DNA from 3 places in the Psychrobacter sp. Ps7 genome. Region 3 is predicted to be linked to each of the others. Evidence: predicted binding sites of a transcription regulator. Region 3 holds the regulator's gene; each other region holds the start of a gene.
What was found. Region 3 encodes PhoB, which activates phosphate uptake and scavenging genes when phosphate is short. Its sites were predicted from a motif close to TGTCATNAANCTGTCATAA; they were not measured.
Positions count from the first base shown of each region.

Region 1: I3257_RS04100 (inorganic phosphate transporter) is a predicted target of PhoB. The motif match lies at 4,291-4,309, and genes of this name have one in related genera.
Region 2: I3257_RS08600 (porin) is a predicted target of PhoB. The motif match lies at 9,326-9,344, and genes of this name have one in related genera.

Region 1 is NZ_JADQAH010000007.1:11,026-22,279, forward strand. Features, by position in the region: gene msrB (peptide-methionine (R)-S-oxide reductase MsrB) at 1-255, opposite strand, end outside; gene I3257_RS04095 (aminotransferase class I/II-fold pyridoxal phosphate-dependent enzyme) at 896-2,542, shown strand; gene I3257_RS04100 (inorganic phosphate transporter) at 2,651-4,258, opposite strand; gene I3257_RS04105 (ATPase) at 4,868-6,577, opposite strand; gene I3257_RS04110 (hypothetical protein) at 6,831-7,541, shown strand; gene ubiE (bifunctional demethylmenaquinone methyltransferase/2-methoxy-6-polyprenyl-1,4-benzoquinol methylase UbiE) at 7,623-8,759, shown strand; gene I3257_RS04120 (hypothetical protein) at 8,871-9,575, shown strand; gene I3257_RS04125 (AarF/UbiB family protein) at 9,730-11,254, shown strand, end outside.
Region 2 is NZ_JADQAH010000021.1:36,684-47,937, reverse strand. Features, by position in the region: gene I3257_RS08645 (glutaredoxin family protein) at 1-34, opposite strand, end outside; gene mtgA (monofunctional biosynthetic peptidoglycan transglycosylase) at 262-948, shown strand; gene ppk1 (polyphosphate kinase 1) at 1,160-3,367, shown strand; gene I3257_RS08630 (hypothetical protein) at 3,723-3,893, shown strand; gene I3257_RS08625 (hypothetical protein) at 3,969-4,220, shown strand; gene I3257_RS08620 (hypothetical protein) at 4,345-4,731, shown strand; gene I3257_RS08615 (hypothetical protein) at 4,809-5,012, shown strand; gene I3257_RS08610 (tRNA-(ms[2]io[6]A)-hydroxylase) at 5,168-5,926, opposite strand; gene I3257_RS08605 (malate synthase G) at 6,552-8,750, shown strand; gene I3257_RS08600 (porin) at 9,482-10,540, shown strand; gene I3257_RS08595 (CTP synthase) at 10,736-11,254, shown strand, end outside.
Region 3 is NZ_JADQAH010000023.1:30,925-42,178, reverse strand. Features, by position in the region: gene I3257_RS09115 (isochorismatase family protein) at 1-542, shown strand, start outside; gene I3257_RS09110 (HD domain-containing protein) at 723-1,352, shown strand; gene I3257_RS09105 (DUF1287 domain-containing protein) at 1,468-2,073, shown strand; gene asd (archaetidylserine decarboxylase) at 2,364-3,197, opposite strand; gene dtd (D-aminoacyl-tRNA deacylase) at 3,310-3,765, shown strand; gene phoB (phosphate regulon transcriptional regulator PhoB) at 3,922-4,626, shown strand; gene phoR (phosphate regulon sensor histidine kinase PhoR) at 4,707-5,810, shown strand; gene I3257_RS09080 (M23 family metallopeptidase) at 5,807-6,409, opposite strand; gene I3257_RS09075 (DUF3820 family protein) at 6,605-7,294, shown strand; gene I3257_RS09070 (alpha/beta fold hydrolase) at 7,334-8,221, opposite strand; gene I3257_RS09065 (TIGR00730 family Rossman fold protein) at 8,508-9,185, shown strand; gene I3257_RS09060 (FAD-dependent oxidoreductase) at 9,307-10,923, opposite strand.

The DNA.
Region 1 (11,254 bases), on a different contig from region 3:
GCTGTTATCAACTCCTTGGTCAAAACTTGGCCAACCACAGCTGGCATCAAATTTATTGCTTGAGTCAAATAAGCTCGCACTGCAGCCTTTGCAGCGATAAATACCGTCATCAGTCGCATCGTTATATACGCCCGTAAATGGGCGTTCTGTACCCTTTTCACGCATCACGTGATATTCATCAGCACTCAAACGCTCTTTCCAATCAGCTTCTGTTAATTGGCTGATCTCTTCTTGGCTAAGTTGATTGTCTTGCATAATGTATCCTTAATTTGGGTATGTATTATCTCATCCATTAGCATTAGCTTTTATCTGCTATTAACTAACACTTTATCGCCATATTTTTATAAAAACGATGGGTCTTATCTATTGTTTATCCACTCAATATTCAAGGCATACATTACAAGAAAACCATCATAAGCAAGTGATAGCGTAAGGTATTGAAAAAGCTATAATAAATAAAATACAGCAAATTTTCTTAACATATCAATGAATACAGATGTAGCCATAATAATAACTCTCTGAAAGAAGTTTGATATATAGGGCGTGTCCTCAATTCAATTGCTTATCTTCTAAATGAGCTAAAAATGGCTAAATTTTGCCAAACATCGTCAAATAGCTTAGCAATATCTCAATATTATTTGCACTACTTTCCTTGTCTGACGACAATTTATCTCATTTTTATTATCATTTTTAAAATAAGGACACGCCCTAGTAGAGCAGAAATGAGGCAACGATAATACTACCAATGCAAGTTATTCTTGCATTGGTAAATACACTACCCTTAAAAACAGCTTGCATTGATACTGATAATGCAATAATATCTTGCATTAAGGCTCAATTAAAACAAATGCCTGCTTTCCTTCTCTCTATTACCAACTACTGAATAAAGGCTTGAATGATTATGGCTGATGACAAAAATAAAAGCACACAAGCCGAAAGACTGGTACAGCTACGTCGTGATAAAGGGCTGACTGCTGAACAATTAGCGCAAGCCATGACCGCAGCAGGCGCAAAAGTCAGTCGCGGGGCTATCTCAAATTGGGAGCGTGGCACCAATGGCATTGTGTCATCTAAGCTGCCAACGCTCGCACACATTTTAGGCTGCAGCGAAGGCTATCTGTTACGCGGTGAACTAAAAAACGACAGTAATAATAAAGAGGTGAGTAAGAGCGCTCATTCTCATAATAAGAATAGTCAAAATACGTCATCTGCTCAAACTGACGAGATACATGACTCCCAAGCCAATCAAACAACTACAACTCCTACTATAGATACAAACTCACAAAATAACCCTATGAGTGGTCACACTATGAACACAATAAAAAAATCGGATAAATTACAAAATGTTTGCTATGACATTCGCGGTCCGCTACTACAAACAGCCAATAAGATGGAAGCCGAAGGCAAACGTATATTAAAGCTGAACGTCGGTAACCCAGCCCCCTTTGGTCTAGAAGCCCCGCATGAGATTTTGCGCGATGTGGCGATGAACCTACCAGACGCGACCGGTTATTCCGACTCGCAAGGGATTTTTTCAGCGCGTAAAGCTGTCCTACAGTACTATCAATCAAAGGGGTTGCTATCGGCAGTTGATGTCCGTGACGTCTATTTGGGCAACGGAGTTTCTGAGCTGATTGTAATGACCATGCAGGCTTTAATGAATGATGGTGACGAAGTGCTTATCCCAATGCCAGACTACCCGCTTTGGACGGCAGCGGCGAACCTAGCTGGCGGCACAGCGGTACATTATCGCTGTAATGAAGACGATAATTGGCATCCTGATATCGAAGATATTAAATCTAAAATCACCTCTAAAACCAAAGGTATCGTGGTGATTAACCCTAATAATCCAACGGGTTCACTTTATAGTGATGAATTGCTGAAACAAATTATTGAGGTCGCTAAAGCGCATGATTTAATCATCATGGCCGATGAAATTTATGATCGTATTCTTTATGATGATATGGTACACACCCCAATGAGCACCTTGACTGATGATGTGCTGGTGCTCTCATACAATGGATTATCAAAATCGCATCGTATCGCGGGATTCCGCGCAGGTTGGATGATGGTGTCTGGCAAAAAGCACCATGCCACTGACTTTATCGAAGGCTTGGACATGTTAGCGTCTATGCGCTTGTGTTCCAACGTCCAAGGTCAATACGCTATTCAAACCGCGATGGGCGGCTATCAAAGCATGAAAGAGCTCACGTCAGAGCGTGGGCGCTTATATAAGCAGCGTGAAATGGCCGTGTCACGACTTAATGCGATCAAAGGTATCTCTTGTACCATGCCACAAGGCGCGTTTTATTGCTTTCCAAAGATGGATCCTGATGTTTACCCTATCGAAGATGATATGGCATTTATGATGGATTTGCTTGTTGAAGAAAATGTCTTAATGGTGCAAGGAACAGGCTTTAACTGGGATAAGCCCGATCATTTCCGCTTGGTATTTTTGCCAAACCTACATGATTTAGAAGATGCCATGGACCGCTTAGATCGCTTCTTTGCCAAAAAACGCAAACAATTTGGTACCGAATAGACCTTAATTTGACATAAAAAAACGCTTATCGGCATGATGCTGATAAGCGTTTTTTATTTGGAAACGTGCTTATAAATAACGTTAAATAAGACTTAATAAGCGTACGTGTTAAAAAATATTGACCAAAATAATATAACTGATTGCAGACATTGCCGCTGCTGCAGGAAGAGTAATGATCCATGCCAAACCGATAGGTTTCATCAACGCCCAATTGGTGTCTCTATTGACGATACCGATACCAAGTACCGCGCCAACTAGCGTATGCGTACTTGAGACGGGCAGACCCATGGTTGACGCGCCCATTACCACTGCAGCCGCGGCCAATTCAGCTGAAAAACCAGAAGCGGGATGCATTTTTGCCAAATTTGTACCAACCGTTTGAATGACTTCTTTACCAATGAACCAAAGACCAACGATAAGCGCAACACCAAAGGTCAGCATAACCGCAGGCGGTACAGCGGCTTCAGTCGCAATGCTATTGGTACGGATAACATCCATAATCGCAGCAAAAGGGCCTACTGCATTGGCAATATCGTTTGAGCCATGGCTAAAGGCAAAAGCAGAGGCGGTAAAGACTTGCATCCAGCTAAACATAATAAACGTCGCTTTGGTCAAATCCTCTTTATGTTTACCGCGGATACTCTTGGTATAGATAAAGGTCGCAAGCCACACCAGCGCCGCGATCATACCCATGATTAAAAAGCCTTGCAGCGTCGTCATGCCATTATTGACATTCTTTAGACCCTTAAAGATGACCAAAGAGGCCATGACCGCGCCGCCTGCTGCCGCAATGATAGGAACCCATTGCTTCAACGCTTTTAGCGTATCAAGGTTGCTGCGTTCATTTTCAATCTCATAAAGCTGTTTATAGTAGTCAGTCTCTAAATCTTCAACATCGCAATCATCATCTTTATAGATTTCTTGATCACGTAACATCGCTGACGTATAGGCCAGCTGTTCTGATTCTGTTAAACCGTCCAAAAATTCTTTGTGGTTTTGTTTTAAGGTTTTTTTGTCGCCTTTCAAAGTCGCAATGTGCGCCTCTGTTCTATCATTATATTCAATGATGTTTTTCTTAATCTGTCCATATAATACATAGGACAAAACGCCGCCCAATAGCGGTGACAATACCCAAGAAATCGCGATGGTGCCTATCGTACTCCAATTCACCGTTGATAATGCCATTTCAGTACCACCTAACGTGATACCTAATACAACAGAGCTACCAACAACGCCGCCAATAATAGCGTGCGTGGTCGAAACGGGCAGACCTTTTTTAGTGGCAAATAACAGCCAAAATGCGGCAGCGATGAGCGCTGACAGCATGACATAAATGAATTGGTTGGGCGTTACTGAAAGACCATCTAAATCGACAATGCCGCTTCGAATGGTATCGGTGACTTCACCACCTGCCAGTACGGCTCCGGACACTTCAAATATCGCTGCGATACCCAGCGCTTGCGGGATAGTCAACGTCCCTGCACCCACTGAGGTACCAAAGGAGTTGGCGACATCGTTACCACCAATATTGAATGCCATAAAGACACCAAAAGCGGTGGCCACAATAAATAGCGTCGTCTGTTGACGCATCGTGTAATCTAGACCCCACCACAAAAAGTAGGAGGTCATCGCAATCAGTAAAATGGCAAAAAATAGATTTATTCTCATAGAACCGACTGATTTGGCTGGCTCTGTAGAACTGTTGCTAATACCCATACGTTGATACGTCCTGCGTAAGCTGATTGAAATTATAGGCGGTTGATGACATTGCGCGGCTATTAATAATGCTCGTGATAGCTTCTGACATTAATATAACGTATATGAAACGCGCAATATGCTTGCTAAAAAACGGTTTTTCTTACTGCTATCTTGGTGCTCTACCCTAACGCTTATCTTTTATTTACTCGTATTTTATTTTACGTAAAGGCAGTAAATAAGGTAAAACACATCACTCAATATGTCACAAAGCCGCAAGGAATATTGCCAAATCGTCTGATTACAGCAGCTTGCGGCTTAGAGATGTCGTAGTAATAATTTTGGTGCTAATAACTGCTATTGTAAGAACCTTTGCCAAACTTATTAACCAGAGTGATTAAAATGTCTGTGTCAAAGGGTAAAAACACTCTACTCACTCAGTGAGTTTCGTGCACAGCAGGAGCTATTACGCGCCTATTATATTAAATATAAGCGCATAATGCATGATGATATTGCAAGATTTGTAACTGCCAGCATATGTGTTAGAAAACATCCTGCTGTAACGCCGCATTATACTCTCTTTCCCTGAATTTATTTAACGTTAAATATATAATAATGACCAATCACATATCAGCTGCCACACACCGCTGATAGTTGCTTAATCGCATGATCTAAAACATCCAAACGTGCTTGACGCTTCTCATTGGTCGCGATGACGCACCACGGTGCGTACTCTGTATCGGTACGTGCCAGCATATCCGCCGCAGACTGCACATAATCTGACCATTTATCACGGTTGCGCCAGTCATCGTCCGTCAGCTTAAACTGCTTGTGCGGTGTCTCCTGACGTGCCTCAAAACGTTTAAGCTGTTCTTTTTTATCGATAGCCAACCAGTATTTGATAACGATTGTCCCCGCCGCGGCTAAATCCGCCTCAAAACGATTGATTTCATCGTAAGCACGCTGCCATTCCTCATCCGTGGCAAAACCCTCAATGCGCTCAACCAAAACGCGCCCATACCAAGTCCGATCAAAAATGGCAATACGGCTAATACGGTCGGTTTGCTCGTTCGGAAGTTTGGTCCAAAAACGCCATAGATAAGGATGTTGCAGCTCATACAGCATTGGCGCACTGATATTATAAATTTGATACTCGCGTGGGTCGAGCGGCGCAACCAACCTTTTAATCGCGCCACCTTTGCCAGCAGCGTCCATTCCTTCAAAGGCAAAAACGATATGACGCCCTTTGCGCGCACGCAGCAACTGGGCAAGGCGAACTTGTTTTTCTACCAACGCATCACGGTAGTCCGACTTATCAATCTCTGCATCATCGATATCTTTTAAAAATTTAGGAATTTTTACGGGTTCAAACTTTGCTGATTTGAGTGCTTGCTGAGCTTGCTTCTTAGCCTTCGATTTATTAGAGGTTTGTACTGTATTTATTTTACTACTCATTAGCGCGGTTTGCATCGCTTGTAGCACTTCATGGCAAAAATGGTCAGCCGCATCTGACTTGTCATCACCATCAATGATGATCCAATCATCTTGCTGGCGTAGCAGAACGGTAGCCACTTGATTAAAGGTTTCGATAACTTTTTTACTATTCCAGTCAATTTGGTATAAAAACTGCGGATCGGCTTCATCGTCATTCAGTCGCGCTTGCAACGTTTCGATATCGACATGGAACCAGCATTTAAGCAGTCGGGTTTGATTGGCAGCGAGGTCCTGTTCGAACGCTTGTAGTTTAATAAGCTGCTGCTGTAAATATGCTTGCCATTGCGCAATCGGTAACGCTTTGTCCTTGTCAGACTTGTCATTGTCAGGCTTTGTGCGTTTTGATTTTAGATTTTTTGACTGTTCCTTATTATCACTATCATTATCATTGTCTGACGTTGCCATACGCATGACGTTATAAAGCAAGTCAGCATACCAGTTGCCAAAATGAACCATCACATCGCCATGACGGGGTAACGCCTTGGTATGTGCCTGCCAAATCGGCTGATATGCTAAGGGACAATCACCAACGGTTGCCTCAACTTTAAGTAGTCGAGGATCTACCCATTGGCGCAATTGCTTGACAGCGGTACCCTTGCCTGCCTGCTCCATACCATTGACCAATACCAATAGCCCTGTTGGTTTATTGAGGATTGGCGGCGTCTGTTGCCGCGTTGCTCGTAGAGCATATTGGGCCGTGACCAGTGCCAATCTCAGTGCATCTTTGTCCATAGAAAACTGGCTCAGGGGATTGGGGGTTAGGCGCTCATCGACAATTTGCTCACTAAATTGTGTACTTAGCGCTTGTGGTGCGGTGGATTCAGTCGTCTTATTATTTTTGCTCATAACTGTCATCATCCTATGATTGAAAGCGTATTAGCGTCATCATAGCATTGCAGCAATTCGGTAAATAACGCTGCTATGTAACAGTTTGACATTTGTATTCTGCTTTATTTTCTTTTAAGGTGAACACAATCTCAGACACATGCTGTAATCACGCTCTATAAATACAAAAACCAAAAATATAAAACACGGTTTATCCTGAGCTTTTTATTCGCAACCTTTTAATCCTCTTTACTTTTATGCAGGTTTACTGACCATGGCCTCTTTAGCCGACTTACAACAACATTTGAACCGTTTTTGGGCACTGCCTTATCATGAAGATTTGGCATTAAACGATAAACTTAGCGAGGTGCAAGCTTGGCAACGAGATCGTATTCAGAACACTCATAAAACCTTATTTGAACAACCTCAAAATCAGCTGATGGCAGATTATTTTTTGACACAATTGTATGGCGGCGATGAGTTTAAATTGCTGGCCAGACAGTTAGAACGTATTGTGCCTAAAGCGCAAAAAGTTGAACGTTTTGCGCCAGCAGCGGCTTTAGAGACTGGCAGCATGGCAATACAAGCAGCTATCTTAGCGATAGAGCTAGATTTACATTTAGCAGAATGGCTATTGGCCCAAGATTTAGCCGTTAACGAAGACAGCATGCTGAACGCCTATCGTGCGGTCAATGAAGCCGACACCAGACGTATCCAAATTGGTCACTTAAAAGAGGTGTGCTATCGTACTGATAAATATATAAACTCTTTTATGTTGCAAAAAGCCTTTGCCTTAGCAAAAGGCACCGCCTACCGTTACAACTATCAGCCTTTGTATGAATTTATCGATTCAGGCTTTAAAGCGATGAAACCACTAAAAAGTGTCAGCGGCTTTATTGAACCATTTTGTGAGCGTGAGCTTGAGATTATTGACCGTGTTCATGAGACGGATAATGGCGGTAAGCCAATGACGTTTGGTGTATGATAGACGCATCATTTGCTTGGTTAGCTGCTATTTTATACCTTGCAAACCAATAATCATAAAAGTGAATAACAGGATAATGCTATGACCGATAACACCCATAATAACAACACGCATCTCAATCAAAAGCCTACCATCAATGGTCATTTACAAGATAAATTGGTCAGAGATAGCATCACCCACAATCAAAATATTACGGCACAAGTGCAAGCACGTCAAAGCTATGAAACTAATACCACGCTTAATATGGGGATTGATGCTGGCATCGAAAACAGCAAGAGAAATGACTTTACACAAGTCCAAGACCTACCAACGGGAACGCCACAAGGCCAACAAACCACTATGCCAAACCATACTACCAGCAACAACGCCAATAACAACACTGTAGACAATGCATCTGCACAAATACAAACCGCCAAACAAACACTTTTTAATCAGCGTGATGACATCAATAATCCGCATACGCCTGATACTGACGGTAATGAAGAAACGCATTTTGGCTACAAGACTGTAAATAAAGCTGAAAAACAAGCACGCGTTGCGGACGTATTTACCTCAGTTGCCAAAAAATACGACATCATGAACGACTTAATGTCATTTGGTATCCATCGTCTATGGAAGCGTTATGCCATTAGCTTATCAGGTGTGCGTGCGGGTCAACATGTGCTTGATATCGCTGGTGGTACAGGTGATTTAGCCAAAGTATTTAGTCGTGAAGTCGGTAGAAATGGCCATGTGGTGTTATCAGATATCAATGCCGCCATGTTAGAAGTCGGTCGTGAACGCTTAATCAATGCTGGCTGCAACAACGTCGATTTTGTACTTGCCAATGCAGAAACACTCGCGCCATTTGATGACAATAGCTTTGATTTGGTCACTATCAGCTTTGGTCTACGTAATGTCACGGACAAAGACGCAGCGCTCAAATCGATGTACCGTGTGCTTAAGCCAGGTGGACGTTTATTAATTTTGGAGTTCTCAAAACCTGTATTTGAGCCATTGTCTAAAGCCTATGATTTATACTCATTTACCGCCTTACCTATTATGGGCAAGCTGATTGCCAATGATTCTGAGAGTTATCAATATTTGGCCGAATCGATTCGTATGCATCCTGATCAACAGACGTTGAAACAAATGATGCAGCAAGCGGGCTTTGAAAATTGTGATTATCATAACTTGACGGCTGGTATTGTCGCTGTCCATCGCGGCTTTAAAGCGTAATATTAAGTTAAAAACTATCGTAATAGACATGCCATCACGTAAAGTGGTGGCAACTGACCTTTACAAATGATGCGCTCTTTTCAGGCGCTCAACTGACTATGCGAGAGCCTTATGCTGACTGTTCTACTTTTGGCGGGTGCCGAAAAGCTGATTAACCTTGCTATTGCTAGTGATGAAATTACCAAATCAGGATTGGCACCGCTTGCTGGCAAAGTGTTGCGACTCAATATGGCCATGCCTGAGATTCGTTTGGATATTTTATTCACTCATGAGCGTTTGCGTTTTGAGCCGGTGACAACCGAGAGTGTGTTTGAGCAAAGTGGCGCGATGAACGAGCACCAACAAGCCAGTATGGAGCGCGCACGGATTGGTCATAGTCGCCCAGACTGTACCATTACTGTAGATAACCCAGCGCAACTGCTGAATCTGATGCGTGGTGCCGAAGGCAATTTACCTATCGCGGGTGATTACAAGGTACTAATGCAGCTCAAACAACTGGTCGCAGGTTTCGATCCAGATGTTGCAGGACAGCTTGAGCCATTTATTGGTAAGCCGATGGCCAGTCAGTTACATCTACTTATATCACAGCTAAAAGGTAACTGGCGTCATAGTGCCAAACGCGCTTTTGACGATGTCAGCGACTGGGCTAATGAGGTAGCAGGTAATAGTGCTCCTGATCCTACCGAGACAGCAGAAGTAAACGATCTTAAGCAGCAACTGTTAAAGCTGCGGGCTGATGTCGAACGTGAAGAGGCCAAACTTGCTGCTATCAAAGATGAACAGGCACGATTTCTCAATAACTCGTTTCATCAATAACTGTTGTCGTCGATGATCGCTAAATTCTATTATCGATAGCGCTTTTTATAGATAAGTGCAATTTATAGATAAGTGCAATTTATAGATAAGCACAGTTTATAAATAAGTGCAGTGCCCACCCTATTTTCGACTTTCTTTAGAGTACCCATACCTCATGCTATTATCTCATCGCGCCCGTTTACTTGAGCTTTGGCGTATCGCCGCAACTTATCGCATCGATACTCATCTTTCTATCGAAGACGCGCCACAGCTGCAACCTTTGGCGCGTTTGATTCGCCTACATCCAGCGGCGTGGGGTAAAAAACACCAACCCAATGCGATTAAATATGCACTTGAAGACATGGGCACACTGTTTTTAAAGCTCGGACAACTATTGTCAACGCGTCGCGATTTAGTGCCGCCTGAGATTATCGAGCAATTGGTTCAACTACAAGATAAAGTCAAACCTTTCAATTCTGATGTGGCCATTACCCAAATCCAAGACCCTAAACACGGTCTTGGTCAATCGATTGGCACCTTGTTCGCACGCTTTGATGTCAAACCTCTAGCGGCGGCTTCTATTGCCCAAGTACATACTGCTGCGCTGCATGATGGTCGTGAAGTGGTGGTAAAAGTGGTGCGTCCTGATATTCGTACCACCATCATTGCTGATTTTGAGCTACTACGTGAGCTGGCCAATTGGGCATCAGCGCGTATTGAAGCGGCACGTGCCATTCATATCATCGATATTGTCGAAGACTATCGCCAAGTGATGTTAAACGAGCTGGATTTGATCTTAGAGGCAGACAATACCACTCAGATGCGCAACAACTTCTTGGGTTCCGCATTGATGTACGTACCAGAAGTCTATGATTCTGCCAAAAATGTGATGGTCATGGAGCGTATCCAAGGCGTTCCTATCTCGCAAGTTGAAGTGTTTGATAAGCTAGGTTATGACCGAGCAGCACTAGCAGAAAAAGGCTTAACGATATTTTTCACCCAAGTTTTTCGCGATAACTTTTTTCATGCCGATATGCATCCGGGTAATGTCTTTGTAGAGACGCCGCCGGTTAAAACGCTCACTGCAGATATGGCAGCGATTGACTTAGGGCACGAGCCGCGCTATATCGGGCTTGATTGCGCCATCATGGGTACGCTATCAAAAGACGATCAGCTCATTGTGGCGCGCATGCTGTTGGCGGTGATGAATAACAACTTTACGGCGATGGTTGATATCGTCAGTAGAGCTGGCTGGATTCCACCAAATACAGACAAGCATGCCCTAATGCGCGATATGAAACGCACGGTTGGACCTATGCTACAAAAGTCTATCAATGATATCGACTTTGCTGGTGTCTTAATGCAAATCTTAGATATCGCCCGTCGTCACCATATGAGTATTCCGCCGCAACTCATGCTGCTATTGAAGACCTTGGTTCATGTCGAAGGACTCGGTCGCGACTTGTATCCTGACCTTGATATCTGGTCACTTGCCAAGCCGATTTTAAGCAGTTGGATTAAAGAGCAGCTTGATCCGATGCGTAATTTACAACAGCTGCGTCAGCAGTTACCAGAGATTTTATTATCGACGACTGATATTCCAAAGCTACTGGATCAAGGCTTACAAAGCCTTGCCTCACAAGGATCACGCCAAGACAGTCAACTGCGAGAAATACAACAAATTCGTGCGGATATGCTTA
Region 2 (11,254 bases), on a different contig from region 3:
CCCGTAAGGCTTTTACATTATCATCATCGTACATATTTATTCTCTTGTCTTAATACGTGTCGCAAAGTGATGGTTTTTAAGGCTTCGACTAGCAGTATGAATACTGCCTGACCTTTTTCACTTAAACTCTATGGCATGATAAAGAAGTGGGGTAAATAATGACAGCGATTGTGAGATTAGGTAAGATGACCTGCTGTTTTTAATTACTGGCTCTTCAGTTCATCTTATCTTATTACCTTTTCAATCACTTGGATATCGCGCATGGCAAGTTTTGGCAAATTTTTCAAACGATTATTGATGGCAATCATGCTATTGGTCGTCGCATTTCATGTATTAGTCGCTGGGCTACTATTAATTTGGAAAACGCAGCCGATTAATAACAGCATGTTTATGCTGACTCATCGTTTGACGGGCGGTACTGTCACCCAAACTTGGACTGAATACGATGCCATCGCAAAATCTGCCAAACAAGCCGCGATAGTGAGTGAGGATTCGACATTTAGTCAGCACAATGGCTTTGATTTCAAAGGCATTGAGGCGGCACGTAAGAAAAATGAAGAGACGGGTAAGATGTCCGCTGGTGGTTCAACGATTACCCAGCAGCTAGCAAAAAACTTATTTTTGACCTCGCATCGCTCGTATGTTCGTAAAATTGAGGAAGCTATTATCACTGTCATGATTGAGACATTATGGGATAAGCAGCGTATCTTGACCGCTTATCTCAATGTGGCAGAGTTTGGCAATGGTATTTATGGTATCGAAGCAGCCGCTCAGCACTACTTTGATAAATCTGCTGCCAAGCTGAACCGTGATGAATCAGCCTTACTTATCGCTATGTTGACCAATCCAAAATACTACGAAGACAATCAGGGTGATAGACGTTTACGCAATAAACAACGTATTATCAAAAAGCGCATGAGCAATGCGGTGTTACCACAATCAGCTTAATGGATTGTACCTATGACCATTTAATAAATAGCGCTGTGTTTTTGAATGATAGTTTTAAGTGACGGTTTTGAATGGCAGTTTCAAGTGATAGTTTCGAGTAGTAATGGATAAAAAAAGAACCCTGATAAATTTCTTAGTGGAAAAGCGATTATAAAAGACAATTGATATTGAAGATGATGGCGTATCGATAACGCAAAGGAGTAGTGACGTGATGGATGTGAATAATAAGCAGGACACTGATAGCAATAATACAGTGATAGCAGTTGATAATAAAAGCCATATAGAGAGTCGCAATGACAATTTAACTGAGGTTGCATGGCAGCGTTCAGAAGACGGCAGCTATTCACCCAGCAGTTATATCAATCGCGACTTGTCTTTATTACAGTTTCATTTACGTGTCTTAGCGCAGGCGGCAAGTCCTCGTCATCCGCTACTTGAGCGCTTGTTTTTCTTGATTATTTTCTCATCGAATATCGATGAGTTTTTTGAGATTCGTGTCGCAGGCATTATGCAAAAGCTCAATATTGGTGATGTCTCGACCAGTGTTCATGGCATGCGTCCCAGTGAAGTGCTGAATGAGATATCCACCGTAATGCACGATGCCATCGCTGAGCAGTATCGTATTCTCAATGAAGATATCTTACCAGCACTGGCGCTTGAGGATATTCGTTATCTAAAACGCGACGAGCTAAATGCTGAGCAGTCGGCATGGATGAAGCGCTACTTCACGGAGCAAGTATCGCCAGTGTTGACACCGATTAGCATCGATCCGGCGCATCCGTTTCCGCGATTGGTCAATAAGAGCTTAAACTTTATCGCTACTTTAGAAGGTAAAGATGCCTTTGGTCGTGATATCAATCTAGCGATTGTGCCCGCACCGCGCAGTTTGCCGCGCGTGATTCGCCTGCCTGATGAGCTGACAGGTGGCAAAGAACATCACGTCATGCTTTCAGCTATTATTCATGAGCATATCGGTGAGCTGTTCCCTGGGATGAGTGTGACGGGCTGCCATCAGTTTAGACTGACGCGCAATGCCGATTTAGATTTGGCTGATGATGTTGAAGATATTGCTAAGGCTCTGGAGGGCGAGCTAGAAAACCGCCGCTTCGGTGATAAAGTGCGGCTAGAAGTCACCACCGATTGTCCAACGCCTATCAGTGATTATTTGCTCAATGAGTTTGAGCTGCATGACAATCAGCTGTACCGCGTCAATGGTCCTGTCAACCTAACGCGCTTATTGTTTGATTTCAATATTCCAGCGCTGCGCTATCAGCCCTTTACCCATGTAGTGCCAAAAGAGTTCCGCCGTGAGATGGATAAGCTGGACAAAGCAACCAGTATGTTTGCCGCCATGCGTAAAAGCGATGTGTTGGTGCATCATCCTTTTCATGCATTTTCACCGATTATCAATCTGCTTTGGCAAGCGGCGAGCGATCCTAAAGTGTTAGCGATTAAGCAGACATTGTACCGCTCAGGCACCAATTCAGAAATCGTTAAAGCATTGGCTGCTGCTGCTCGTAATGGCAAAGAAGTGACTGCCGTCATCGAGCTGCGTGCGCGTTTCGATGAAGCCTCTAATATCGCCGTCGCCAATTATTTGCAAGAAGCGGGTGCGGTCGTTGTTTACGGGATTGTCGGCTATAAAACCCACGCCAAGCTGATGCTCATTGTGCGCCGTGAGGATGATCGAATCCGCCGCTATGTGCACTTAGGGACGGGTAACTATCATGCCGCCAATGCCAAAGTTTATACCGATTATGGTTTATTTAGCGCAGATCCTGATATCTCAGAGGATGTACATAATATATTTCAAGAGCTGACGGGAATGGGTAAGCCTGCCAATCTCAAAAAGCTGCTGCATGCGCCTTTTACCTTGCATGATAAGTTGATAAGCTTTATCGATGATGAAATTGCTCATGCAAAAGCCGGCAAGCGCGCTCATATTATCGTTAAGGTTAATGCTTTAACCGAACGTCGATTGATTAGCAAGTTATACGATGCCTCGCAAGCAGGCGTCAAAATCGAGCTCATCTTACGCTCCATGTGTTGTTTGCGTCCGCAAGTAAAAGGTCTGTCAGAAAACATTACTGTACGCTCTGTTATTGGGCGTTTTTTAGAGCATACGCGTGTTTATTATTTCTATAATAATGGCGACGAACGCTTATATTGTGGTAGTGCAGACTGGATGGATCGTAATTTATTCCATCGCGTCGAAGTGGCGTTTCCAATCGAAGACAAAAAACTGTTTCAACAAGTATATCAAGACGGTTTACTTAACTATCTGAAAGACAATACCCAAGCGTGGATACTTAGCGGTGATGGTGTTTGGCAGCAGCTGCAATCAGCCGCAGGTGAAACGCCGCATACCGCTCAAGAGTATTTATTAAAAGTGATTAATGGCGTTGACGCATCAAGCTAGCTTAATATTTCAACGACATCTTCAAAGTGGTAAACACGTCTTTACAATCAATAAATATCAAGCAAAAAACCAAGTATAGAGTACTTTCTATGCTTGGTTTTTTTTTGGATAAACGATTTGTCTAAGTTACAAACTGTCTTGTAACCTCACATTTATTCACATATTGATACGGCAGCACACTAGTGCAGTACGTTATCTCATCCTTATAATCAAGATCAGCCCTCACGCTATTATTAAACGGGTTTGATGGTTTAATAAATAATTAGCACTCTAGTAATTCACGCAAAATTGCTCGTATTACGAAAAAGAGTAGGGACTGCCTAAATCAACGAATTATAAAAATAGGAAACATCTTATGAGCAATATCGATAATGACACATCAGATATCAAAAAAGCTGCTGAGCAAGCAGACAGTCAGCAAATTGCGCAAAACCTTCAAGATAATAAAGCGGTCGATGCACCTGAAGCATTAAATAAAGACGAGCAAACCTCTTTTATTGAAGATGATTTGCGTACGGATAAATGATAAATAAGCTGTGACATAAATATTTGTATTAACTTATTTTATCTATGAATGACATATTGATGCGAGGGAACTGCAATGCCAAATAATACTCATCCAAACCATGAAGAAGCGGTACCAGTTAGTGATCCAGCCGCTTTACACCTAGACAATGTACAAGACAGTTATGAAGGTCGTAAGCACGAACCTAATATCGATGGTCCACAACAAGAGTCGCAAGAAACCGACGAGATATATGTTGACCCTCGTAAAGAAGAGAATTTACCCGCTGGTGGCAAGAACGTCGCAGATTTGAATGCCTATGACCTAAGCCAAGAAGGCAATGAATAGTATGAATTGCTGGCTAGGTTGAGTTGGGTATTAAATCAGGCTCACCATTTGCTAAACCGCCATAAAAAATCTAAGCACATTAAGCAATTGCTAAAACACGAATAACAATAATAAGGATATAGCCATGCAAACCAATGATCCAGCACTTACCAAGACACGCATCAGTGAAAATGATGACTCAATCAATAGTCATGATTCTGCTAATAGCCTACCTAGTAGTCCTACTTCTAATGAGCATAGTGATAGTGGTATTGAAAAGAACATCACTGAAAATAAAGGAACGGATACTTTTAAAGAAGGCGTCGTCCACTCAGAGCATGTTAATAATAATGACAACCCCGCACGTCAGCCTGATCGCCGAGACCAAGAAGGTAATGCCTTTGATGATGGCGTGAATGAGCATACGATGGTTAGCGAGACATCCAAAAGCGAAAGTATTAACAACATGAATCGTTATGCAAATATCGATAATGCCCAAACACGAGTGTTAAATCCTGATGAAAAAGATTAATAGCCTTTTATAAAATATTGATTAAATACAGATTTTTTATCTTTATAGAATGACCATGATGATAATAAGGAGTAATGATGAATACGCCAGATGACAAGGCTGTCAACCAAGAAGACCATCAGTTAAGAGATGCGAACGATAACCATGGCATCGTACCTGATGATGCGCTACAAAAAGTCAATCCAGCAGCGGCAGAAAGAGCAACCGATGATCACGATCCTCATCATGTTGCGAAGGATAGCAAACAGTACGACAGCTCATTGATGAAAGATGATAAATAACCATTCATTTTGCTATAAAAAAGTTCAAATAAAAGGCTAATAAGTGAAGTAGCAGACCAGAGCATGAAGCTTGGTTAATTACTTCACTTTTTTGCTGTATAACTTTCACTGTATAAGAGGGTATTTAATCTAAAGTGATACCTAATCTTATGTATTTAAGCAGGCGTACCGCTATGAAAGCGTAGCTCATGATCTGGGCTAGAAATCAGTTCTGCTTCTACTTCTTTAAAAAATGCGACGCGCTCATCAATACTGTCCTCAGACAGTGATTGAGCCAAGGCTAAATAATCCTCAAAGTGACGACTCTCTGACTTAAGTAAGTAGCGATAATACTTTGCCAAGCGTTCGTCGTCGATGACTTCAGCAAGGGCGGCAAAACGTTCACAAGAGCGTGCTTCGATAAATGCGCCAATTATCAATACATCGACCATCGCTGCTGGCTCATAAGTACGTTTGTGCTTTAACATGCCTTTGGCATAACGTCCGGCACTCAGATATTTCCACGCCTGACCACGGTCATTCATAATACCTAAAACCTGCTCATAATGAAGCATTTCTTCACGTATCAATTGCGCCAATTTACGCTGCAAATCATAAGAAAACTCATAGCGAAATATGAGATTCATGGCAGTGCCAGCGGCTTTTTTTTCGCAATTGGCATGATCTTGAATGATCAGCGGTACATTCGCAATCGCCGCATCAACCCAAGCTTGTGTTGTGCGCGCACCCAAAAAATTATAAACAGCAGATAGGTCAACCTTGATCGGGGTGCGTAGCTTTGTGATATCAACATCGTCCTCATCTATCTCGTCTTTTACTATACTAGGTTCTTCTATATTGCTATTGCTGTCGTTCATAGCCTTGTTGTTACTGCTCTTGGTTCTTATATCTTCTTTATTCATAGTTTTTGCCATAATCGAACGTTTAAAAAATCTTTTACTAATATCAAATAGATAACGGTTAAGCATAAATCCGTGAGGTAATGATTACTGACAGTTTGTCTATGCGATATCAAGTATTGATGGATAAGCACTAATAAAACCTCTTAGCGCCTGTTTCATATAGATTATCATTATAATACAACCCCAGTATTTATCTAGTGAATGATGTTTTCTTGTTTATTTCTTTATTTGATAGTAGGATGATATTTTGCTTAAGCGCTATTTTGTCTTACTATTGATGTGTCGCCATATTGTGTTGTCGCAGTGATGATGCTTGCCAATGTTATGCAGTTGAAACCGTTTACAGTAGGTGCAAGGCAACCGAGCTCAAATCGTACACTGAGTACATTAAGCAAGGTTGATACCATCATCCGTTATAAATGCTTTGACCATGCTAATGGCTAAAGCGGCAAAAATATAGGTTAATAGCATAGCATAAATAGTTAATTTGCTATTAACCACCAGCTTGTAAGATATATCAGTAGGTTTGCTTAGTATTTCATCTAAATTTGGAATAGATGTCTAAGACCGATAATGTGTAATCATTGCGGTAGCAACTTCGTATTCACACCCCTCACGAACAGATAAGGATAACAACATGAGCCAGTCTTCTAACGCCAATCGTATTCAAAAAGGCATTCTTGCCATCGACCAGCAATTGTATGACTTTATTGAAAACGAAGTGCTGCCGAAAGTCGGTGTTGATTCAGATAGTTATTGGTCAGGTTTTGAAAAAGTCATTAAGGAGTTTACGCCGCGCAATAAAGCATTGCTTGCAACTCGCGACAAGATTCAAGCGCAGATTGACCAGTGGCATCTGCAACATCCTGCCAAAGACGGCAACATTGATTATCCTGCTTACAAAGCATTCTTACAAGAGATTGGCTATCTGTTGCCAGAAGGCGATGATTTTAAAGTTAGCACAGAAAATGTCGATGATGAGATTGCTCATATTGCAGGGCCGCAGCTAGTCGTACCAGTACGTAATGCGCGCTACGCATTGAACGCAACCAACGCTCGTTGGGGCAGCTTGTATGATGCTTTATATGGTACTGACGTTATCAGTGACGAAAATGGTCAAGAAGCAAAAGGTGGTTACAATCCAACTCGTGGCGCTGCTGTCGTTGCTTATGCCAAACAATTCCTAGATGAAAACTTTGCATTGGCGTCAGGTTCATATAACGACGCGACCGGCTTTAAAGTGGTCGATGGTAAGCTTGAAATTGTCCAAGGTGATAGCAGTACTGAGCTAAAAGATGCCGAAAAATTCGTTGGTTTCGTCGGTGATGCAGAAAGCCCAACGGGTATTTTATTAAAAAACAACGGTTTGCATGCAGAGATTCAAATAGATGCCAATCATCCAGTCGGTAAAGACGACCCTGCACATATCAAAGATGTGCTGCTTGAGTCAGCTATTACGGCAATTCAAGACTGTGAAGACTCAATCGCTGCCGTCGATGCAGAAGAGAAAGTGGAAGTGTATCGCAATTGGCTTGGTCTCATGAATGGTGACTTGCAAGAAACCTTTGAAAAAGGTGGCAAAACCCGCACACGTCAGCAAAATCCAGATCGTGAGTACACCACCCCAGCTGGTGGTAAGCTTATCCTGCCAGGTCGTTCGTTATTACTGATTCGTAACGTCGGTCACCTCATGCAAAACCCTGCAATATTGGTCGACTTGGGTGATGGTCAAGAACAAATATTTGAAGGCTTGATGGATGGTCTAATTACACCACTATTAACGCTCAATGACCTTAAAGGTAAAAATGCGCTATCGAATTCACGTAAAGGTTCAATGTATATCGTTAAACCAAAAATGCATGGCCCTGAAGAAGTTAAAATGGCCAACGATTTATTCAACGCAGTAGAAGACTTATTAGGCTTAGAGCGTAATACCATCAAAATCGGTATCATGGATGAAGAGCGCCGCATGACGGTCAACTTGAAAGAAGCCATCCGCCAAGCAAAAGAGCGTGTCATTTTCATCAACACAGGGTTCTTAGATCGTACTGGTGATGAGATGCATACGAGCATGAATGCAGGCCCATTTGTACCTAAGGGTGAGATGAAGTCACAAGCATGGCAGCCAGCCTACGAGCAGTGGAACGTTGATATCGGTTTAGAGACTGGTCTACAGGGTGTTGCTCAGATTGGTAAAGGCATGTGGGCGAAGCCTGACGAGATGAAAGAGATGATGGACACCAAAGCTGCACATCCTAAGTCTGGAGCCAGTACCGCATGGGTACCGTCACCAACAGGGGCAACTTTACACAGCATGCACTATCATCAAGTGAGTGTTGCTGACGTTCAAGACAGTCTAAAGTCACGTGAGCGTGCCAGTCTAGACGACATTTTAACCATTCCATTAGCAAAAAATATCAACTGGACTGATGAAGAGAAGCAGCAAGAGCTAGACAATAATGCTCAGGGCATCTTAGGATATGTTGTGCGTTGGGTAAACCAAGGCGTTGGTTGTTCTAAAGTACCGGATATCAATGATGTGGGTCTGATGGAAGACCGTGCGACTTTACGTATTTCCAGCCAGCATATTGCTAACTGGTTGCACCATGACGTGATCACTGAGGAGCAAGTGCTTGAGACAATGAAACGTATGGCAAAGGTCGTTGATGAGCAAAATGCTGGTGACAGTGACTATCAACCAATGGCTAGCAACTTCGAAAACTCTTATGCATTCAAAGCAGCTTGTGATTTGGTATTCAAAGGGCGTGAGCAACCTAGTGGTTACACTGAGCCACTACTGCATCAGGCACGTCTTGATCTAAAAGCAGGCTGCTAATATTGCGCAGGTTAATATTAAAATATGGCATACTTGACATTACATTATGAGACTTATATGACTGACTAGGCTTCTTCTTGGTTTTTATACTTAATAAGAAGTCTGTGATAGCCATTGACTAAGGTTATAGTCTGGAAACAAGAGCAGTGAAAATACCTTTTTACTGTTCTTTTAGCAATTTTCCGATCTCAATTGTGACTGTCAGTATGTCATAAATCACATTTATTATTTTTTATTAGCCCTATTTGTTAATGAACAAGTAGGGCTTTATTTTTGTTAATTAAAGGATATTCATTACGCTAGTTTCAAGTTCTTGGTAATTATATTAATCAATAATATCTTTATCTATTTGAGCGGATAGGGATTTTTTTACAATGACCTACATTCTATAGTAGATATGGCATTCAACAAATACTGGGTTTAAAAATCGAAAAAAAATGTTGCAAATTATGTCAAAGTTGTTATGCTTGTATTCGAAGTATGAGTTTGGTAACGGATGTTACGCAACGGAGCGATAAAGACCTAAGATTACATGGCAGTTACTTTTTAATCCCAGTTATGTAAGTCCTTGTTTTTTTCATCTTACTGTAATAGAACTTCGCCACACTTGTTTCTGACTAATCTCGGTAGCCAGTTACACATTATATCTTTGAGGATTTGTGACGATACCATTATGAGCACCAGCTAATAATAGCTAGCTTATTACTAAAATTGTAAAGTGGAGATACCCCATGAAAAAACTACTTTTAGCTACAGCAGTTGCTGCCCTATCTGTATCTGCAGCCAATGCAGCGCCGACTGTCTATGGTAAAGCATTCTTAGCTCTTGACTATGTCAATGCAGATTTCAATGCAACTGCGGCTGGTGAAGATTTCGATGAAAACACAGTAGAAATCAACTCTCATTCTTCACGTTTAGGCTTTAAAGGCTCTGAAGCCATGACTGCTAATACTGATGTGATCTATCAGTTAGAGTATGGCACAAGCATTGACGGTGATAATGATACTTTCTCTAACCGTGATACTTATCTTGGTGTTAACAACAAGCAATTCGGTGAGTTCCGTGTTGGTAAAAACCAATCTAGCCTAGACAAAATTAACAACGTTGTTGTTAACGAAGGTTATTGGGATAACATGGGTACTAACGACATGGAAGACGACGTTGTTGAAGCCTTAAACATGGCTGACAGTCGTCGTATCAATAGCTCAGCTATTTGGACTGCACCAAAATACAATAATCTACCATTAGAATTGTATGCTATGTATAGCTCTGATGATGATAACTTCAACAATGATGCTGGTTTTGGCGTTGCAATGATGTTTGACCAAGGTACAGGCTTCACTGCTGGTGTGGCTTATGACAAAGATCAGAACATTCAAGGTGATATCATCCGTGGTACTGCAACTGTAGACTTAGGTAAATACATCGCTGCTCCTGTAACACTTGGTGCGCTATATCAAGTAGCTGATTTTGATTATGCTCGTGATACTAAGAAAGAAAAAGGTTTAGTGGTTAGTGCTCAAATGGGTCTAAGTAACTTTGCTCGTCCAGCATCTGTATACGCACAATACAACAAAACTGATAACCTTAATGGTTGGAATGATGCTAATTCAGACCAAATCGTTGTTGGTGGCAAATACTTCTTTAAAGACAACATCATCATGCATGCCTATGCTGGTATGAACAATGCTGATGATCTTAAGAGTCTTGATGTAGATGGTGAGACTTTAGTTACTAGAGGCGATGCTGAAGTATTCGTAGTTGGTAGTGGTCTAGAATACAAATTCTAATCTAAGCATTAGAATCTGATTATAAAAACTCATCCTTCGGGGTGAGTTTTTTTTGTTATATCCTTTTTGAGTGGGTAGTACGTTATAATAGCTAAGTACTAAAAATTGAATGTTTCAAAGAGTTTATGCTTTTGCCCTATATTTTTTGACGTATTTTTAGTAAAATCCTTCTTTACCAATTACCGACAGAGTACTATGACCAAGTTTATATTTGTGACCGGTGGGGTAGTGTCCTCACTAGGAAAAGGTATCACCGCAGCCTCTCTTGCAGCGGTCTTAGAAGCCCGTGGCGTGACCGTCACGATGACCAAGATGGATCCGTACATCAACGTCGATCCCGGTACGATGAGCCCATTCCAGCATGGCGAAGTATTCGTCACCGAAGATGGTGCAGAGACTGATTTAGATTTGGGTTACTATGAGCGCTTCTTACGCCATTCAAAAATGAGTAAGAGCAATAACTTTACTAGTGGTCGTATCTATCAAAACGTGCTAAATAAAGAGCGCCGTGGTGAATATCTTGGTGGTACAGTACAAGTTATTCCACATATCACTGATGAAATTAAGAGTAAAATCTTAGCCAGTGGTGAAGGTTATGATATCGCTATTATTGAGATTGGCGGTACCGTTGGTGACATCGAATCGTTACCATTTATGGAAGCCGTCCGCCAAATGCAAGTAGAGCTTGGTCGTAATAGAGCCATGCTGATGCAT
Region 3 (11,254 bases):
TCGCTCGCGAAAATACCCAAGCGATGATAATCGATGTTCAAGAACGCTTAACACCGCATATTTATGACCATGAAAACATCGTCAAAAAAACAGTGACGCTTATTAAAGGTTTACAAGCACTGAATATCCCTATCATGCTCAATGAACAGTATAAAAAAGGGCTCGGCGATACGCTACCTGAAATACGCGAGGTATTAGAAGGCGATAACGCCAAAAGCTTTGAAAAGGTCACTTTTAGCGCTTGTGATAATGATGATTCGTGGCATTATTTAGCGCAGCAAAATCGAAGCATTGTTTTGCTATTTGGCGTAGAGACACATGTCTGTGTACTACAAACAGCGCTTGATTTGCTAGATAATGGTATGCAGCCCGTCATCATTGGTGATGCAGTCGGTTCGCGTTTTCCATATGATAAAAAGCAAGCAATTCGCCGTATTCGCCGTGCTGGTGGCGTGATTACCACGGTTGAAACCATTCTGTTTGAGTTATGCCGAAGTAGTAAAGACCCTGCTTTTAAAACCATCAGTAACTTGATTAAATAGCTCTTTTATTCAAGATAAAACCGATAGCGCTTACTCACATAAGCGCTATTTTTTATAGTGGTGCTAATTAGCTATAGGTTGACATGCTCTTTTATAGCGCTCATAAAATGTATAATACTTGCTTATGCGTAAAGGTAAAATGAAGCGCTATATATTCGTAGAAAAATTAAGAGAAAATTTATGCCATCAACCAAACCCCTTTTATTAACCAACCCAACGCTTGCCTCAAACATTGATATAGATCATGTCACTCATTTCTTATTAGAGCTTGATGCGCTTAAACGTATCAATCGTCGTAGCTATGTGACGCATACCACACGCAAAGAAAACTCTGCCGAACATTCATGGCATTTAGCCATGGCGTGCTGGTCTATTGCTGAACAGTTTGAGCTAGATGTCAATCATGAAAAACTACTCAAGATGGCATTGGTACATGACTTGGGTGAGATTGACGCAGGCGATACGTTTTTATTCGCAAATAGTCGTAGCGAGGCGCACATTGAAGAACGTGCAGGCATTGCTCGATTGCAAGCTGAGCGTGGCAATGGCATCATGGATTTAAATGAGATTTGGGAAGAGCAGGAGACGGGTAGCAGTAAAGAAACCCAGCTGCTCAGAGTGGTTGATCGCTTATTGCCTTTTTTATTGAATTTAAATACCAACGGGGAAACGTGGATTGATGCTAACGTCACGTGCTCGCAAGTGACTACAGCACTTGCTTTTATCAAAGACAGCTTTCCTCCCATTCATGATTGGCTATCAAAAAATATCGACTATGCGACTCAGCAAGGATGGTTGATTGATGCTTAAGTAAAGCCATCATTTTGCCGTTTACATGTTTGCAAATATTTGTATTCTTTAAATATTAAAGTATTTAGAATTAGCTAAATGAGCGATTAAGTACATTATATAGAGAGATTGTTAAATGAGAGTCACTGGCACTTATAAGGTTTTCGCTAAATCGCTCGTCTTTGTTAGCCTATTAACTTTGGCGCAACTAACTCAGGCTGCCGCACCTATTAGTAATGGTGATAAACTGGCGCACGATGCCAAAAAACAGATCGGCATTACCACCAGCTATGATCCTGCTTACCGCAAGTTGGATTTTCCGCGTGGCGATGTGCCGATAGAAACTGGCGTCTGTACCGATGTTATCGTCCGTGCTTATCGCTTGCAAAATATAGATCTACAGCAATTAGTCAACCATGATATGAAGTCAAATTGGTCGGCTTATCCAAAGACTTGGGGGCTGAAATCAACCGATAAGAATATCGATCATCGCCGAGTGCCCAATCTTGAAGTGTTTTTTGCGCGTCACGCAAAGACATTATCGACGACTGATAAAGCCAGTTTTCAAGCAGGGGATGTGGTGACGTGGCGGCTACCGAATGGTAATTTGCCGCATACAGGTATTGTCTCCGATAAAGTCGCTGCGGATGGTACACCGCTGATTATTCACAATATCGGACGCGGTACGCAAGAAGAAAACATCTTATTTGCTTATCCTATTCTCAAGCACTTTCGTTATTAACTACTTTTTTTATTAACTAGGGTGTGTCATCAATTAGATTGTGAGGCTTAAAATGAGAAAAATTGTAGATAAACAAGGAAGAAATTGCCATTAATATGAATATATTGACAAAATTTCTGACGATGTTTAGCAAAATTTAGACATTTTAAGACCACTAAATGTATTCATGTGCTAATTGATGACACGCCCTAATATGTTGCGATAAGATAATTACCCACAATAAAAAGCTCAGTTAAGCATAAATTAGGATGCTGAACTGAGCTTTTTTGAGTCGTTAAATCGCTCAATTATTAAGCGTTAGTAGTCCCTAGTAGCTGTCCCATTTTTACCACACTATCGGCTTGCATACTGTCTTGCCAATCTGCTTTTGCGCCTTTTGGTAAAATGACAATTGCGGTTGAGCCTAAATAAAAACGACCCAGCTCATCGCCTTTCTCAAAGCTCATATTGTGCTCAGCTTCTTGAATATCATCAGTGCGAGCAATTTTACCAGTCGCCACGGTTTCGATACCAGCGACAATCATCGCCCCAACCATCACCACCGCTGCTTTACCATATGCTGTATCAAACAGACAAACCAAGCGTTCATTACGCGCAAATAAGTCTGGCACATTTGCTGCCGTAGTATTGTTGACCGAAAATAGCGTACCCGGTACATAACGGGTTTTGGTTAAGGTGCCGGCGAAGGGCATATGTACACGGTGATAGTTACTGGGCGCAAGATAAACTGTCGCAAAACTGCCATCCGCAAAATAGCGTCCATCTTCACTGTCAGCAAGCAGTTGACCAACGTCATAATAGCGACCTTTTGCTTGAAGCAATTTATGGTCGTCAATTTGACCCAACTGCGAGATAATACCATCGGCAGGACTGACGATACCATGAGGCGTCATGTCGATAGGGCGCGCGTCTTCTTTTAGCTCACGAGTAAAAAAATCATTAAAGCTCTCATAGGCGTTGAGACTTTGGCGCTCATACTCGTCCAAGCTGACGTTGTAGGCTTTAGCAAAGCTACGGATAAACGTGCGTTTAACATAAGGATGGCGGCTAGCGGCTAGACGCCCAGCAACTTTACTCAGTTGCTGCTGCGGGACAAGCTGTTGTAAAGTAGTGAATACATTCATAATGAGGCTACCAAAATAGGGTGTGATGTAATAATTAATAAGCAAGAGAATGGCCGTATTTTATCATGGACGGCGTATTATTGTATGGGCATAATTGGTAAGGAATCCGTAAATGAAAGCACTTATACAGCGCGTACGCCGTGCTAGTGTCACCGTCGATGCGCAGTGTGTTGGTACGATTGAGCAAGGCATATTGGCTTATATTGGTTTAGGGCCTGATGACGACCTAACAAGCGCCCAGCGCATGGTGGATAAAATCCTCACCTATCGTATTTTTGACAATGATGATGATCCTGCCAAGTACGGCAAACTGGATAAAAATGTCCAGCAAGTTGGTGGCGGACTGTTATTGGTATCACAGTTTACGCTAATGGCAAAAACAGACAAGGGTCGTCGCCCTGACTTTGGTGGGGCGATGGCACCTAATGCGGCGCAAGCGTTGTTTGCACAATTGGTCGCCTACGCCAACACGCAACATTCAAACGTGGCAACGGGTCAGTTTGGCGCTAATATGCAAGTGTCGAGCGTCAATGATGGGCCATTGAATTTCTTGTTAGAAGTAGATTGAGTAAACTAAGCATTAGCCGTCACGAGACCTATGAACCGCTTAAAAGTTGAATGTCATTAAGCTGTCATAATTACCCCGTTTAATAGGGAGCAGCAGGCGAGCATTTATCGCCTTTTTTGTCAGCTAAATGTTGTCCTCTAACACTGAGAATGCCGTATGTATAATGAGCAAATTTTGATTGTTGAAGATGAACCTGCGATTCGTGAAATGATCGTCATGACGCTAGAGATGGCGGGATTTGATAGTTTGCAGGCAGCGGATGTATCTGAGGCGCACCAACAAGTGGTCGATCACCGCCCTGCGCTGATTTTGCTAGATTGGATGCTGCCCGGCGATAAAAGTGGCATTGATTTTTGTCGATTGCTCAAAAATGATGAGCTACTTGCTGAGATACCAGTCATTATGTTGACGGCTAAAAGTGAAGAGGACAGCAAGGTGCATGGCCTTGATGCTGGTGCTGATGATTATATGACCAAGCCTTTTTCGACACGTGAGTTAATATCCAGAATCAAAGCAGTATTGCGTCGTAGTAACGCGCTCAGTAGTGATAAACCTATCGAAATCGGCAATCTGAGCCTTGATCCCAAAAGTCAGCGGGTGACAGCGGCTGGTAAAGTGGTTGATGTTGGTCCTACGGAATATCGATTACTGGCATTTTTTATGAGTCATCCAGAGCGTGCCTATACGCGGACGCAGCTGCTAGACCAAGTATGGGGCGGTAATGTATATATCGAAGATAGAACCATTGATGTGCATATCAAACGTTTGCGGACATTACTACGACCGCATCAATGTGATACGTTGATACAGACAGTACGCGGGACAGGCTATCGATTTTCTAGCTTTATTGAACCAATTTAACGGACGGTTTTTATTCGCTATAAAAGCAGTATGTCAATCGTAGCACAGTGAAAAACGGCGAATAGTGATAAGGATGATGGATGAACACCCTAATATCGGCTCAAGGCGACCAACAAAATAAATCACTGCTAGCAACTCAGCAGAATACAACGGATCAACTCAAAAAAATTAGAAGCGCACTACGCGCATTGCGTGATGCGGTGGTTTTGCTCAATGACGATGATGGGCTCGAATGGTGGAATCAGGCCGCCGAAGATTTAATGTTGTTACAGTTATCAGATAAAGGTAAGTGCATTTTTGACTTTATTAGTGCGCCTGAATTTCGTCAGTATTATCAGGCGACGACCAACCCTAACGATGGTGCTCAGGATGGTGTGCACATTGTCTCGTGGCGCGCGCCCAAGCGTTATCTAAAGTGTGAGCTCACGCCTTTTGGCGATGAGAAGCTGCTCATTATTTATGATGTGACGCGCTTGCATCATTTAGAAGAGATGCGCCGCGATTTTGTGGCGAATGTCTCGCATGAGTTACGCACACCGTTGACCGTCATGATGGGTTATCTAGAAAATTTTTCGGATCAGCCAGATATGCCGCCGCATTGGAAGCGAGGGTTTGAGCTGATGAGCCAACAGACTGCGCGTATGAATAGAATTGTGAATGACTTATTGCTGTTATCTCGCATCGAAATCGAAGAAACCCATGAGCTCAGTTATATTGATATGACCAAGCTGCTGACCCATGTTTATGATGATGCGCAAGCGTACAATCAAGAGTATGGGCATACCATTCACTTGCAGATAGACACTTATGACGGACTGTATGGCTCAGAGATGTATCTAAATAGCGCGCTTTCTAATCTGGTGATTAATGCCATCAAATACACGCCCAAGGGCGGTAATATCGCCATTAGCTGGACAAAAACGTCAGAAGGTTGCCGATTTGCCGTCGAAGACAACGGTATTGGTATTGCACCTGAGCATATCGCACGGTTGACGGAGCGCTTTTATCGTATTGATAAAGGTCGTAGTCGGGCGACTGGCGGCACAGGGCTAGGTTTGGCCATCGTTAAACACGTCTTGTATCAGCATGAGGCTAATTTACAAATTGAATCAGTAGAAGGGGTAGGCTCGACGTTCAGTATGGTATTTCCAGCTGCCCACATTAGATCAGCTGCGATACCCTAATCTTTTTGTAAAAGTGGATAGGGGTTCACTGCACTGCCGCTGATATAAATACCGTAATGCACATGTGGCGGCGTACCTTTTGCATTGCCACTGTCGCCGACGTAGCCGATGATATCGCCAGCATCGACCCAGTCGTTTGGACTAATATCTGCATAATCTTCTAAATGCGCATAATAATGCCCTGCGCCGCCTGGTCCAACCACGACCACTACACGACCGCCTAACGTATTTTCACCAACTTTGCTGACGATGCCTTGTGTCGTGGCTCGTATTGGTGTGCCTCGTGCGGCAAAGATATCGATACCTTCATGACTGCGACCTTGACTGCGTGCAGCGCCCCATGTATCTGTTAGATGTTGTTCTGGAAGTGGACTGGGTAAGCTGTTTTCCGTCGGTAGTTCTTGCTGTAACAAACTGAGCTGTTGCCATTTTGCTATCACAAATGACTGAGTTTGTTGGCTGATACTGGGTAAGAGCCTATCAAATACAAATAATAGCATCAACAATACAGCCGCTTTAATAAGCACACTGAGTACACGATTTAAAAAGGTTGGCTTTTTCTTTTGTTTTAATTGCGGATTATTGTCATCTGCTGGCATCTATCTCTCTTTAGTTTTTTAAATGGACTTCAATTGATATTATATAAGTGAAGTTATCTATTCTTTGTATATCATTGTTATCTCTATTTTTTATCCCCATAAATATAACGTTTCTTTTAAAGTTTACGTATTTTTAAAACGTTACATAAAATACCAATGTTGCTATCTATTATTGTTATCCATGGCTGAATCTTTATGACTGACACCGCGCTGATTATCGATACCGAAACCGATCAAGGTCGTGATCCGCGTCCGATTCAAGTGGCGACTATTAATGCGATGACGGGTTTTGAGTGGATGAAGTATTTTAATAGTGGTCGTTCGATATCACCAGTTGTCATTAGAGTTCATGGTATCACCGATGAGGATGTCGCTGGTCTTGAGCGCTTTGATTTAGAGGCGTTTGAGTTGCCGCATTATTTGATTGGTCATAATGTGCGCTTTGATTGGCGGGTTATTGGCAGTCCGTCTACTAAGTTGATATGTACGGTGCGGCTGGCGCGTGTGGCTTTTCCAGAGTGGAGTGCTTATGGTCAGTCCAAATGTATCGAGCAATTATTAGGCAAAAAGCAAGCAAGTAGGATGACGATTGCCGCTCATGATGCGCTGGGCGATGCGCGTATGTGTTATTTGCTTTATCAGGCGTGTTGTGAGCGCCTAGCCATTGCACCGATGGATTTTGCTGCTGTCCATGCTATCGCCAATAAAGCCAATCCAGTGAGCAAAATGCCCTTTGGCAAACATAAAGGTACGCTGATTAAAGACGTGCCCATCAGCTACGTAAAATGGATGCTAGGTAATATCCATAATATGCAGCCGTCGCTTTATTCTGCCTTAACCAAGCGTGTCAAAGCAGAACAGGCAGCAAAAAATACGCAAGACTAAATAGAATTGCATTTGAATAGGTTAACTAAACCGAACTTATTACTGCTTAGCTAGCCAATCAACCGCCATTTGCCAAAGCTGTGGGGCTTTAGCATTGGTTCTGCTAATAAAATAGCGCATATGACCGATACTGTTTAGACCAAAGTCTTTGGGATCTAAAAACTGCTTTTCGACTGGCATTTTAGTAAAAACACGAATCATATCATCCATATTTTTGCTATTGGCAATGTCATCATCACTAAACCCCAGCCATAATGATGGCATAGTAATGTCATCATAAAAGTGCGTTTGTATAATTTTGCCAAAGGCTGTTTTGATATAGCCTGCGCCATTACACCATTCGCGCCACTGCCGAGACACGCCCCGTGGTAGCGGTTCGCCCATACCAATTTTATCTGACGGCGTGTACCCTAACGCCAAGTTGGCGAGTGGAATAAAGGCATCCATAAACCCTATCGCTTTGAGTTTATAAGGCATGCTCATATTTTTAATACGACCTGATGAGCAGGCGACATTGAATACTGAAGCGAGCGCACTATAATTTGGCATCAAACCTATCAGCTGACCGCCTGCACTATGACCAATTAAATGATAAGTGGCGTCGGCAAATTCATCTTGCAACGCATCAAGGACGGCTGGCATATCATGGCGACCCCAGCTAATCAGCGATGCATCGCATTTAGCCAATGCAGACGACAGCGATTCACCGATGCCTTCATTGTCAAAGGTTAGTACACCAAAGCCATTTTCTGCTAAGTGAGTGGCAAAATTGTGATAAAACTGGCGCTTGATACCCGTTGCTGGCGCGAGCATAACCGCTTTTTTTACCTCATTTTTAGGGCGATAGACAGTCGCTGCCAATGCCTGATTGCGCTCAGTCATGATACTCAGTGAATAAATATCCGTCTGACACTGTTTATTTTCCATGCTTTAACCTTCATATTGTTAGGGTTCTATGCGGTGTGGAGTGGTTATTTATTTGCAATTATTTATCAATAATCTGCTCTTAAAATGTAGTCATTACGTAGTGATAAACCGCTTAAATTAGCTGATAGCCACCTGATAGCATCGCTTATGTTAAGATAAATGCTGGCAAGCAAGGCGTTCAATTGTGACTTTCAAGTTCTATGCTATTTATCTGGGGTGGTATTATCCATGAGGGTTTTAACGAGTATTTAACAAAAACAATCGATATAAAAATTAAGGAAGCTATATGCAAATGAAAATTAACAATGACACTTATGAAGTCATTACCAGTCAAGACATTACCAATATTGAAAAAGCAGTGGATAAATCAACGTTAACGATGCCGTTGGTAGCGGTTTATTGTGGTTCGCGTTTAGGCAATAATGAAGTCTACGAGCAGGCAGCCCGCGAGTTGGGTAGTGCGCTTGCTGACAATGGCATGGGTTTGGTCTACGGCGGCGCGAGCATCGGGCTGATGGGTGCCGTTGCAGATGAGGTGATTCAAGGCGGCGCGCAAGCGGTCGGTGTGATTCCAACCTTTATGCTCAAACATGAGATTGCTCATGAGCAGCTGACTCGCTTGCATTTGACCGATACCATGCACACCCGCAAAACTGTGATGGCGGAGTATGCCGATGCCTTTATTACCTTGCCGGGCGGGCTTGGTACTTTAGAGGAGATCATGGAAATCGCCACGTGGCGTCAGTTATATCAACATGAAAAACCGATGATTATTTTGAATATCAATGGTTTCTATGATCGTATGATCGAGCACTTAAAATATACGGCTGACCAAGGTTTTATGAAGCAAGAAGATCTGGAGCGTTTGGTGGTATGTAACACGATTAATGAAGCCATTGAGCTATTAAAAACAGTCGTAAAAATAGACGATGCAGTCGATACTGAAAAAATGGCTGGTAATTAAGAGTACGTATTTCTATAGATGAATACTTTTATATATAAATATTTCATCTATAAAAAAGGAGAGAAGGGCTGATTATTAGCCCTTCTCTCCTTTTTTTGTTCAATTTTTAATAGAACGCTTTTTATATCTCAGTAGCACCTGCATCATTAACCGTGTTGAAACCCTTTAAAGTTGTCTCGCCAATACCGTGATTCACATCAGCCATTGCCAATGGAAAGCCTCGTTGCTCAGCCAGTGTACGTGCGACTTCATCAATCGCCATGCTATCGTGTTTTGTCAAATACGCCCAATTATGAGCATAACGATTGCGGTTGGCTGGCGTGTCATGATCGATTAAGCCAAGTTCAGTCAATTCATCAACGATTTGATCGGCAGCAATCAAAGTTGATGATGCTTTGACGTTTTCCGCACGAGCATAGCGAATATTAGAGTACAAGCTTACATCAGCCACTCGCAGCGTATCGTCTTGACCGGGTATTTGCTGCCCACCATATAGCGCGTTACCGACCGTACGTGCGCTATGGAAGGTCGGTACAAACTCTGCCACATAATCAATCGCTTGCTGACTACGCGCTTGTAACGGTGCTTTATCCCAGCCATCTTCGATATAGTGCACATACTGCGGCGGCAGCTTAGGTTGGGCGCTGTCTTTGCTAGAGGCGACCAAGCCATCATTGAATAGCGTGATAAATTTGCTCATGCCATGTATTTGAAAATAACCACCGGGATAAGGCGTGAGTTGAGCCATGCCTTCTGGTGTGCCGCGACTGCCATAAACGATAATCTCCGGTATCTGTCCGCCAGTATCATCCCAGTGGGTAATATAAGACGATTTAAACTCGACCATACGCGTGACTTTGACCCCGACCATATCATCGATGACGCCAGTACGAAAACCGCAAGCGTTGATTAAGTAATCCACTTCGATAGATTCGGTTGTATTTTTGGTCTCAGATTCGGTTGCAAGCTGAGTTTTAGAGCTGGCCGCTTGCTGATAATCAATACGCCATTTAGTGACGTGGTGGTCAGCGTTTGAGCAGTTTTCACAATCAACAGGCATTACTTGCTGAACCTGTGTATCGGTAAAGACGTGTGCATGCTCATAATCGGCTAATGCCAATTGCGCAGAGGCCGCCAAGCGAAAAATATTCCAGCCGTACTCTTGCACGACAATCAGTGGAAACTTGACTTTATTTAAGTCCAAATACTTAGCGACTGGTATCATCCATTCATCAACCGACCGCGGCACAGTGACTTGCTCACGTTCTGACAGGGCAATGAGTTGCTCATGACTATAAAGCTGATAATAGTTTTCAGGTTCGCCCAACACTTTGTTATTAGCATCTTCGGCGATAAGCTTACGATACGCATCAGTCAAGATATCAAGACGTGGTAGCAAGTCTTCTGGCAAGCCTTCATCGCGAGTTGGTACGGCAAATACTGTTGGGCGAACATCGATGGTATAAGGATAAAGGCGCAATATATCGATACATTGTTTGAGGAGAGCCACACAATCTTCATCAGGAATTTCGCGGTATAGATTGCCGCCAGCATGCAAGTGACACATCGGTGGACCATCAATCAGCGATTTGTTTTTTTCAAATACATAAGTTTCAAGCCCCAATGCCGCAAGGCGGATAGCAATGGTTGCTCCTGCCGTACCACCACCAAGAATACCGACACGTTTGGCAGAGTGCGCTTGGTTTTTCACTGGGTTTTTAATGAAAGAGTGAGTCATTGTCGTTGTTATATCCTTAATAGCAGTTACAGCAGGTCATGCTCGGTGTATTTGTTAAATGTTTTATTCTAAAATCTTATTTTAAAAAATTTGTCCTAATGGATCTTGTTCTAAGCCGTTTATAATTATTGATATGCGTGCAAAGGACGTCAAGTTCAATATGCATATGAAGCCGCAAGGGTCATATTTATCATTGTGTAGTAATTCTTAATGTGTATAGGGTATTCTACGAAAAATGACAACCAATATGATGGCAAATACGTAAGTAGATAGGTGAGTTTTGTCAATGAATGGCTATGGCGCTTGATAGCAATGGCTATGCCAGTTTAAC